One region of the Cytobacillus spartinae genome, then DNA from elsewhere that is predicted to be linked to it. Evidence: predicted binding sites of a transcription regulator. Region 1 holds the regulator's gene; the other holds the start of a gene.
The links. Region 1 encodes NrdR, which represses ribonucleotide reductase genes. Its sites were predicted from a motif close to AACACNATATATNGTGTT; they were not measured.

Region 1 (5,365 bases):
CGGAGCTCTTGTTGTTAATGGGGAGCGTGTAAAGTTACTAAGTAACCGTAATCCTGAAGAACTTCCTTGGAAAGAACTTAATATAGATATCGTAATCGAAGCGACTGGTAAATTTAATTCTCGTGACAAAGCTAGTCTTCATCTTGTTGCTGGTGCTAAAAAAGTAATCTTAACGGCACCTGGTAAAAATGAAGATGTAACGATTGTTATGGGTGTAAATGAAAGCGCATTAAATATTGAAGAGCATGATGTGATTTCAAATGCGTCTTGTACAACGAATTGCTTAGCTCCAGTAGCAAAAGTATTAAATGATCAATTCGGTATTGAAAATGGATTAATGACAACTGTTCACGCATACACAAATGATCAGAACAATATTGATAATCCTCATAAGGATTTACGCAGAGCTCGTGCATGTGCTCAATCCATTATTCCTACATCGACTGGTGCAGCTAAAGCGTTAACTTTAGTATTACCTGAACTAAAAGGAAAATTACATGGAATGGCGTTACGTGTTCCAACTTCAAACGTATCATTAGTTGATCTAGTGGTTGATTTAAAAAGAGAAGTGACAATTGATGAAATTAATGATGCATTCACTACTGCAGCGCAAGGTTCATTACATGGCGTTCTTGATATTACAGATGAGCCATTAGTTTCAATTGATTTTAATACAAATCCGCACTCAGCTATTATTGATGGGTTATCTACAATGGTTATTGGTGCAAACAAAGTAAAAGTATTGGCTTGGTATGATAACGAGTGGGGTTATTCTTGCCGTGTAGTAGACTTAACGAAATTTGTTGCTCAAGAGCTTTTTAATAAAACAACGGTAAATGTTTGATAACATTTCCAAAAAGGCTTATAAACCTCTCGAGGTTTGTAAGCCTTTTTTCCGTGACTATTTTTTCTAAAATAAAATGTTATATATTGCCCGTTCGAATTAAGGATAAACGTATTGCTATGAGTAAAGTCTATTCATGTATTCCCCTTTAGAAAAAGTATTTCGGGAGTTTTTCTTGTCTATTTAGCTACAAGCTTGGGTTCACCCTTTAACTAAATATTTTACAAAAAAAATTTTATTCGATGTGTTGCAAAAAAAATATAAACAAAGTATACTATTCCTCGTGAACTTCTTGAAATTTGGAAAGTATATCTACTTAAAGGGTTAGGACCTCTCTGGACTAACTTTCCCCCGTGGTAGTTATAATCCAGAAAAATAGGGAAGTTCAGTAATAGTAGTAAAAATGGTTAAAGGGGGAAATTTGAATATGGAAACAATGGGTCGTCATGTTATCTCAGAATTGTGGGGTTGCGATTTCGAAAAGTTAAATGATCTAGATCAAATTGAAAGAATTTTTGCTGATGCTGCATTAAAATCTGGTGCAGAAATCCGCGAGGTAGCTTTCCACAAATTTGCACCACAAGGTGTAAGTGGAGTAGTAATTATTTCAGAATCACATTTAACGATTCACAGCTTCCCAGAACATGGTTATGCAAGTATTGATGTTTATACATGCGGAGACATGGATCCTAATATTGCTGCAGATTATATCGCAGAAGCATTAGGTGCACAAACTCGTGAGAACATCGAAATTCCACGCGGTATGGGTCCAGTTCAAGTTAAGCAAGCACAAGCTAAAGCTCTATAATACTTGTTATCAATTAAAATTAAAACCGAGAGGTGTATGTCTATACACCTCTTTTTTATTTTGTAAAATAACTCATCTATATATACATAAACGAACGGGTGAATTTCTACGTATTAAAAATTCACATAAAAGCAAAGTAGACAAGACTTGTACTCACATTCGCTTTTATATAAGATATTAGTAGATGATTGAATAGGATTACGTGGATTTTTAAACCGGAATCGGAGCTGATTGTATGAAATGTCCTTCTTGTCAAAATAACAGTACCCGTGTACTTGATTCCCGTCCTGTGGATGACTCACGGTCTATCCGTCGTAGAAGAGAATGTGAGAGATGCTCTTTTCGCTTTACCACGTTTGAAAAGGTTGAAGAAATACCATTAATAGTGGTGAAGAAAGAAGGAACTCGTGAAGAATTTAACCGAGATAAAATTCTAAGAGGTCTTATTAAAGCATGTGAGAAACGACCTGTTGCTTTAAAGGAACTTGAGGACATCACCTCGGAAGTAGAAAAAGAACTCCGCAGCAATGGTGTTTCTGAAATAAAGAGCGAGGTTGTCGGAGAGATGGTCATGGACCGTTTAGCAAAAATTGATGAGGTTGCCTATGTAAGATTTGCATCCGTATATCGTCAATTTAAGGATATTAATGTTTTTATTGATGAATTGAAAGAGTTATTAAAAAAAGAATTATAAAAAAGTTACTAATTAATCATACCAGGATTGATAAAGGCTAAAGGTAAAGCTTTGGCTTTTTTTTGTAGGTGGGCGAATATAAAGGAACAAAGAGAACTTTACCATTTTTATTCATGACAATTTTTGTTTTTATTTAAAGTATTTCAAGAGGAAAGGTTTGAACGTTATGACCCAACATTGGCAAAAGCTTCAGCCGGGGGATCGTTATGTAGTTTCAGCCAATGGTCTTCTACACGATTATGATAGGAGAGTCTTAATATCTTTATACCAGCCACTAGTAGGGTTAGATTCTTCTGGCTTGTATATGACTCTCTGGTGTGAGTTAGAAGAAAATAGACTTGCTTCCTCATCTGCTTTTACACATCGTAACCTTATGACCATGACTAGCATTAATTTAAAAGATATATATGCAGCAAGGCTTAGGTTAGAAGGTATCGGTTTGCTCAAGACCTATGTGAAAGAAACAGAGGGGGAGCGGTTGTTTATCTATGAATTACAACCACCTGCTTCACCTGAGGACTTTTTTAACGATGGATTGTTAAATATATATCTATATCGAAAAATAGGGGAAACCCAATATTTACGTCTAAAGAAAGCTTTCAGTGAAAAAGTGGTCTCCAAGTCGAGCTTTAGTGAAGAAACAAAAGCGTTCGAAGAAGTTTATGAGTCTATTTCTCCAGATGCATTGCAAGAGAGCATGAAATCAGAACAAGCATTAGAGAGTGAGGACATGCAGTTAGTGGGGAGAGGGAATACCCCGGATATTACGAAAAATGCAGAATCGTTTATTGATATTGATTTTATTATAAAAAACTCAAGTATGATACCAGCGGAAATGTTTACTCCTAAACTAAAAAGAGCTATCGGCATTTTATCATTTGTCTATGGAGTAGATGCTGTACAAATGAAAAATATGGTTTTAGATGCGTTTGATCCTAGCAGTGAACAGGTTAAAGTCGATGAGTTGCGTATTATCGTTAGAAATTGGTATCAAGTGCATAACCAAAATAAACTTCCATCCTTAGTGGATAAAATCCAGCCACCCATTTTGAATTCTTTGCAAGAGGCACCTAAAAACGAAGAAGAAGAACATGTTTACTATCTAGAAACTACATCTCCTAGACAGTTGTTGATAAAGCTATCAGGTGGAGCCGAGCCATCCGTAGGAGATTTAAATATTATTGAAGAGATTATGGACAAACAAAAATTAACACCTGGTGTTACGAATGTTTTGATTGAATATGCATTGATTAAGAATGATATGAAACTAACGCGAGCTTACCTCCAAAAGATTGCTAGTCATTGGGCGCGGAAGAAAATTGTCACAGCCAAAGAGGCTATGGAATTAGCTAGAAGTGAAAATCAGAAATACCAAGACTGGACAAATCGACCTTCTAAGGCGAGCTATGGGAACAAAAAATCTGTTAGAAAAGAAGCTATTCCGGATTGGTACAAAAATCAGAAGGATGAGGCATCAAATATTGAGGCTTCGAATAGTGAAGATACCTTTGATTTTGAATTAGAGAAACGAAAACTAGAGGAAGAGTTAAAAGAGTTTAAGAAGGAGAGGTGAACTGTGTATGAAGAAAATTGATGAAACAATAAGAAGACTAGCTAATAGCAAGGACTTTCAAAGTCGTTATGAAACCCTAAAGAGAAATATCATTAATGATCCATATGTAAAAGATTTTCTAAGTAAAAATAAAGAAGTCATTACTAGTAATATGGTTGACAAAAGTTTGAATAAACTGAATGAGTATATCTCGCAAAGTAAAGAGTGTGAAGGTTGTACAAGCTTAGAAAGCTGTAAGAATATGCTTCAAGGTTATACCCCTTTATTGACGGTAAGTGGTAATTCGATTGATATTTATTATGAAAAATGCCCTCGAAAAGTTGTATCGGATGAGAGGAAGAAGCAGGAGCGTTTGATTAATAGTATCTATGTGCCTAAGGAAATCCTTAAAGCTTCTCTTGGAGATATAGAAATTGATAAAGGCCGAATAAAGGCAATTCAGTACGCCAAAGACTTTGTCAGGAACTATTCTTCAGAAGAAAAGCAGAAAGGTCTTTATTTACACGGAGCCTTTGGTACAGGTAAATCCTTTCTGTTAGGTGCCATTGCGAATGAATTAGCGAAAAAGCAAGTAGCTTCACTAATTGTATATGTACCTGAATTTTTTAGAGAGATGAAAAATTCAATCGGTGACAATAACTTAAACGTTAAATTGGACCTCATAAAAAAAGCGCCCATATTAATGCTAGATGATTTAGGTGCCGAGACAATGAGTAGCTGGGCAAGAGACGAAATTCTAGGAACGATCCTTCAATTTAGAATGATGGAGGAATTGCCTACTTTTATAAGCTCAAACTTCAATTTTCAAGACTTGCAACATCATCTCACCTATAGTCAGCGCGGTGAGGAGGAAGAAATAAAAGCTGCTAGAATCATGGAACGAATAAAATTTTTGACGATTCCAGTTTTAGTAGAAGGACCAAACAGAAGAAAATAGAGTAGCAAAGAACCCGTTGAGCATTAGCTTGACGGGTTTTTCATTGCGTAAATGTCTTTTGAATTTTTCCCCTACTAACTCATTTTACGAAAAAAGAAAAAGTAGTTTTTGGGCGATACTTCTAATTTGTCCAAGTCCCCCATATACATGAAATCAGAGATAAAAAAGTTAAGCTTAAGTGCCCTGTCAAACTGAAGGATATTATACTATTTGCATTTTTTATACCTTTACCTAAGGTTCTACCTTAGTCGGATATAAGTTCAAGATCGTTGAAGTATAGTAAAAGTTTTTGGCTGGAGTGACTTTAGGACCTCCTTATATAAAGGTTCTTTTCGTATGCTTTGTTGCTACTAATATACTTTAAACGGATTATGGTGCTGTTTTCTTTATTTAGGAGAAGAAAGGATGCCCCTGAAGCAGTTTATACAAATAGCAACAATCTAAGCGAAAACAGCCTAAACAAACAAAGAACGGGATAGGCGCTAAGCAAGAACATCCATAAGGGGGGA
Region 2 (5,365 bases), on a different contig from region 1:
ATGTTCGTGCGTATACGTACATTCGTACAATGGGTCCAGATGGTTTGAAGGCCGTTACAGAATATGCCGTATTAAATGCGAACTATATGATGAGAAGATTAGCTCCTCATTTTGATCTTCCTTTCGATAGACATTGTAAGCATGAATTTGTATTAAGTGGTAAGCGTCAGAAGAAGTTAGGTGTTCGTACGTTAGATATTGCTAAACGATTACTTGACTTTGGTTACCACCCACCAACAATTTACTTCCCACTAAATGTGGAAGAATGTATTATGATTGAACCAACTGAAACGGAATCTAAAGAAACTCTTGATGCATTCATTGATGCAATGATTCAAATTGCTAAAGAAGCGGAAGAGAATCCAGAAATCGTCCAAGAAGCTCCACATACTACGGTTATTGGACGCTTAGACGAGACAACAGCCGCTCGTAAGCCGATTCTACGTTACCAAGCATAATAGTTTAAAGGTTCTGCACTATAATTGTGTAGAGCCTTTTTATGTTTTTAAGCTAATTATTGGATATAATATTGGTAAGGACTTTTGAATTAAGGAGGAGAATAAATTGGATGGGTATATGATTGCGATTATGTTAGCTTGTTTCTTCTTGTTAATTAAGCCTTTTCGGTATTTCTTGAATCTTTTCTTAGGAAATGATCAGCCGTTACTCTACAAGTTCTCTCATATTATTGGTCTAGTCATTCTCATTCTCTTTATTATGCTAATTATAGACGATTTAACATTGCAACCTATTCAAAAACTGGCTAGTAATCAAAATGCGGCCCTTTATTTAGTTAGTCCGTTAATGATGGTCTTAGCTATATATATGACATCATTGTTTTTATTTGCGAAGGAATTCCTATTACTAGTGAAAAAATATAAGCCTGTCATTGTCCCCGTCTTGTTATTTACTTCAGTCTTTTCTATCATGGAGCTGATAAACAAGAGTTCCGAACTGTTTTCCACTCTAGGGGGAACTCCTGAACAACCGGGTTCAACTATACACGAATTACCTTGGATTAACGCATATACGACAAGCCTCTTTTTTAATGGACACTTATTTATTTTCCTAACTAGTTTAACGATTCTATGTGCTTACCCGTTTCTATCGCAAAAAGAAGCAAGGGACTACACAATCAACTAGAAAGCCCCTGTTCTAGTGAACAAGGGCTAACCTAGTTTATTTTTTTGTTTTAATTTTTCCGCCCCATTTTTTAAAGCCACCTTGTAAGTGTGAAAGGTCTTTATATCCTTTTCTGTTTAGAAGCTGGGCTGCACGACCACTTCTAAGTCCACTTTGACAATATAAGTATACAGGCTTATCAGGTCGTATTTCTTTTAAACGCATTTTCATTTGGGACATAGGAATGTTTCTTGCTCCTAAAATATGCCCAGCGTCAAATTCGTTTGGTTCACGTACATCAATTAGTTGGGCCTTACGATATCCTTCACGGAATTGCTCCTCATTAAGAGTTTTTACAATTCTTCGTTGATATAGGAAAGTAATAACTGAATAGGCTATGATACCACCTAAAACGATTAGTAGAAAATATAATGTATCCAATGTAATTTCTCCTTTCGCAGTTGCTAAGCAAGTAATATTATATCGGTCTTTACTATGTGTAGTAAAGAAAATATAGCAATTTTTTAAAAGGATAAGTTGCTTTGTTTTTTTTTATAGATTTGATAGACTAAAAAGCGTCATGAATTTAACAATATTAGAATGAGGTTTTTATATGAAAAAAGAAACATGGAGATTTATTGATTCAGGAGAGGGTTCTCCTTCTTTTAATATGGCTCTAGATGAAGCATTATTAGAATGGCATAGTGAGGGTAAAATACCGCCAGTGATTCGTTTTTATGGCTGGAATCCTGCGACACTATCGATTGGATACTTTCAAAAAGTAGAGAAAGAAATTAATATGGATGCTGTTCGAAAGCATGGGTTAGGTTTTGTACGCCGACCAACAGGAGGAAGAGGAGTCCTTCATGAGCATGAATTAACATATAGCGTTATCGTTTCGGAAGATCATCCTGAAATGCCAAAAACGGTTACGGAAGCATACCGAGTTATTTCTGAGGGTATTTTAAAAGGCTTTCATCATTTAGGTCTAGAGGCATATTTTGCTGTACCGCGAACAGATGAAGAAAAGAATTCCCTAAAGAATCCTCGCTCAGCTGTTTGTTTTGATGCACCAAGCTGGTATGAACTTGTAGTAGAGGGGAGAAAGGTAGCGGGAAGTGCGCAAACAAGGCAAAAGGGCGTAATCTTACAACATGGCTCTATTCTACTAGATATAGACGAGGATAAACTTTTCAGCTTATTTAATTATCCTAACGAACGAGTTAAGGAGAGAATGCAAAAGGCTTTCAAAAATAAAGCAGTTGCCATTAATGAAGTTAGTCAAAGGCAAATTGGGATTGCTGAAGCGAAGGAAGCTTTCAAGATTGGTTTTGAAAAGGGTCTTAATATTGAATTGGAACCGTATGAGCTTTCAATAGAAGAGTTGAACTATGTGGAGAATCTTGCAAAAGATAGATATGAAAATGATGAATGGAATTACAAAAGGTAGAGGCGTAGGCGGCGCCTTTTTTTTGTTTCTAATCTGACTAATAAGAAAAATTTACCATAAAACTTTTGGCCTATTAGTCAAAAGTGCAAGGCTCGAAATTTGTTAAAATTTATCGATAACTGCTGATAATCTATCTTTAACTCTAGTTTTCTCTTATTTTTAGTTTTTCTTACGTTTGACAAAATTAATTTACACTGAATAAAACACAATATATAGTATTGTCGAAAATATTTATAACACTATATATTGATTTTCGTTTTTTTGTATGGTAACTTTAGGTTACTTTTAAAAAACAACTAGATTCTACTAATTGATCTTTAAAAAATAGATTAGAAAAGATGTAATGATATTTAAAGGAGTTGTGTTTATGTCTGTTGCGTTTGGACAAAAAATGAATATTGATGTTGAAAGATTGAATAAGGACATCCGATTGTTCCCTCAAGTTCATCCGATTACCCCTGATATGAAAATTACCCACAAAGGTGTTTCACGATTAGTAATGCTCGATCGCTACACTTTCAAAGATACAGAGAAACTTACATTATCTAATGGAGATTTTGTTGTACTAACCATTAAGGAAGATCCAAAGTTCCCGGCTAGAGGGTTAGGATATATTCTAGAAATTGACTGGGAACAAAAGAATGCCAAGGTTCTTGTAGACGAAGAATTCCGCGGGGTTCTAGATGGTGAAGAAGGAAGCACGGGAGTTATTCGACGTTCATTAGATGTTATTGAAAAACCGCTAGAGCTATTTTACGAACAAATTGCGAAACGCAACGCAACAGGCTTAGCATCGGTTGAGAAGACAGAAGAAAAAAGACAAGAATGGTTCCAAAAATTCTATCAAGAATTAGTTAACTTAAACTTCGTTCCTGCTGGACGAGTACTATATGGGGCTGGAGCAGATACAGACGTTACATACTTCAACTGCTACGTAATGCCTTTTGTACAAGATTCGCGTGAAGGAATTTCTGAACACCGTAAACAAGTTATGGAGATTATGAGCCGCGGTGGTGGAGTTGGAACAAATGGTTCAACATTAAGACCACGTAACACTTTAGCAAAAGGTGTAAATGGCAAATCTTCTGGTTCGGTTTCATGGTTGGATGACATAGCGAAATTGACTCATTTAGTTGAGCAAGGTGGATCAAGACGTGGAGCTCAAATGATCATGCTAGCAGATTGGCATCCAGATATTATTGAATTCATTATTTCAAAAATGCAAAATCCAAGAATTCTAAGATTCTTGCTTGAAAATACAAATGATGACACTATTAAGAAATACGCAAAAGAAAAGCTTAAATTTACTCCTCTAACAGAGCAAGAAAAATTAATGTACCAAGGAATTATTAACTACAAACATATTCCTGGTTATGGGGGTTTCTCTGATAAGATTATTGCAGATGCCGAAGAAAAATTAACTGTTGGTGGAAATTTCTCCGTTCATAATTCTGAGTTTTTAACAGGGGCCAATATCTCAGTTTGCTTAACAAAAGAGTTTATGGATGCTGTTGAGAATGACGAGGAATATGAGTTAAGATTCCCTGATGTGGAAAGTTATGATGCTGAAGAGATGAAGCACTACAATGAAGAATGGAGCAAAGTCGGAGATGTACGTGAATGGGAAAAGATGGGTCATAAAGTTCGCGTTTACAGAAAGATTAAAGCCAAGGAATTATGGAATTTAATCAATATCTGTGCAACATACTCAGCTGAACCAGGTATTTTCTTTATTGATAATGCCAACGACATGACTAACGCGAAGAGCTACGGTCAACAAGTTGTTGCAACAAATCCATGTGGAGAACAACCTCTCGCACCATATTCCGTTTGTAACCTTGCAGCGGTAAACCTAGCTGAGATGGCTGATAAAGAAACGAAAACAGTTGACTTTGCTAAGCTTAGAAAGACAGTAGAAGTTGGCGTACGTATGCAAGATAACGTTATTGATGCAACACCATACTTCTTAGAAGCTAATAAAAAACAAGCCCTAGGAGAAAGACGTGTTGGATTAGGGGTTATGGGTCTTCATGATCTTCTCATCTACTGTGAGACGGAATATGGTTCTCCAGAAGGGAACGAACTTGTTGATCGCGTATTTGAAACAATCGCTACCACTGCTTATCGTGCTTCGGTAGAATTAGCAAAAGAAAAAGGAAGCTTCCCATTCTTAAATGGAGAAACTCCAGAAGCGAGCAACCGTTTAAGACAGGCCTTTACACAAACAGGCTTTATGAGTAAAATGCCAGAAGATATAAGAGAATCTATCTTAGAGCATGGGATCCGTAACTCACACTTATTAACTGTGGCTCCAACTGGGTCCACTGGTACGATGGTTGGGGTTAGTACTGGATTAGAACCTTATTTCTCTTTCTCTTATTTCAGAAGTGGACGTTTAGGAAAATTTATTGAAGTAAAAGCAGATATTGTACAGGAATATTTAGATCAAAATCCAGGAGCAGATGCAGATAACTTACCACATTGGTTTGTTACGGCAATGGAATTAGCACCTGAAGCTCATGCTGACGTTCAATGTATTATTCAACGTTGGATTGACAGTTCTATTAGTAAAACTGTTAATGCACCAAAGGGATATAGTGTTGAACAAGTTGAGAAAGTATATGAAAGATTGTACCGTGGCGGTGCTAAGGGTGGAACAGTGTATGTTGACGGTTCTCGTGATTCCCAAGTACTAACATTAAAAGCTGAGGAAAACAGTTTAGATGAAGAGAGACCTCTAGAAAAACCTAAACAGCATGTAGTACTTGTCGATACGATTAGTGATTTACGTTC

Region 2: a site for NrdR is predicted at 2,775-2,792, ahead of ACFYKX_RS18055 (vitamin B12-dependent ribonucleotide reductase). Genes of this name have one in related genera too.

Annotation. Positions count from the first base shown of each region.
Region 1 is NZ_JBIACK010000019.1:31,157-36,521, forward strand. It holds gene ACFYKX_RS24585 (glyceraldehyde-3-phosphate dehydrogenase) at 1-844, shown strand, start outside; gene speD (adenosylmethionine decarboxylase) at 1,272-1,652, shown strand; gene nrdR (transcriptional regulator NrdR) at 1,888-2,346, shown strand; gene ACFYKX_RS24600 (replication initiation and membrane attachment family protein) at 2,513-3,919, shown strand; gene dnaI (primosomal protein DnaI) at 3,927-4,856, shown strand.
Region 2 is NZ_JBIACK010000010.1:41,650-47,014, forward strand. It holds gene gcvPB (aminomethyl-transferring glycine dehydrogenase subunit GcvPB) at 1-458, shown strand, start outside; gene ACFYKX_RS18040 (hypothetical protein) at 565-1,143, shown strand; gene ACFYKX_RS18045 (rhodanese-like domain-containing protein) at 1,180-1,563, opposite strand; gene ACFYKX_RS18050 (lipoate--protein ligase family protein) at 1,736-2,572, shown strand; gene ACFYKX_RS18055 (vitamin B12-dependent ribonucleotide reductase) at 2,940-5,365, shown strand, end outside.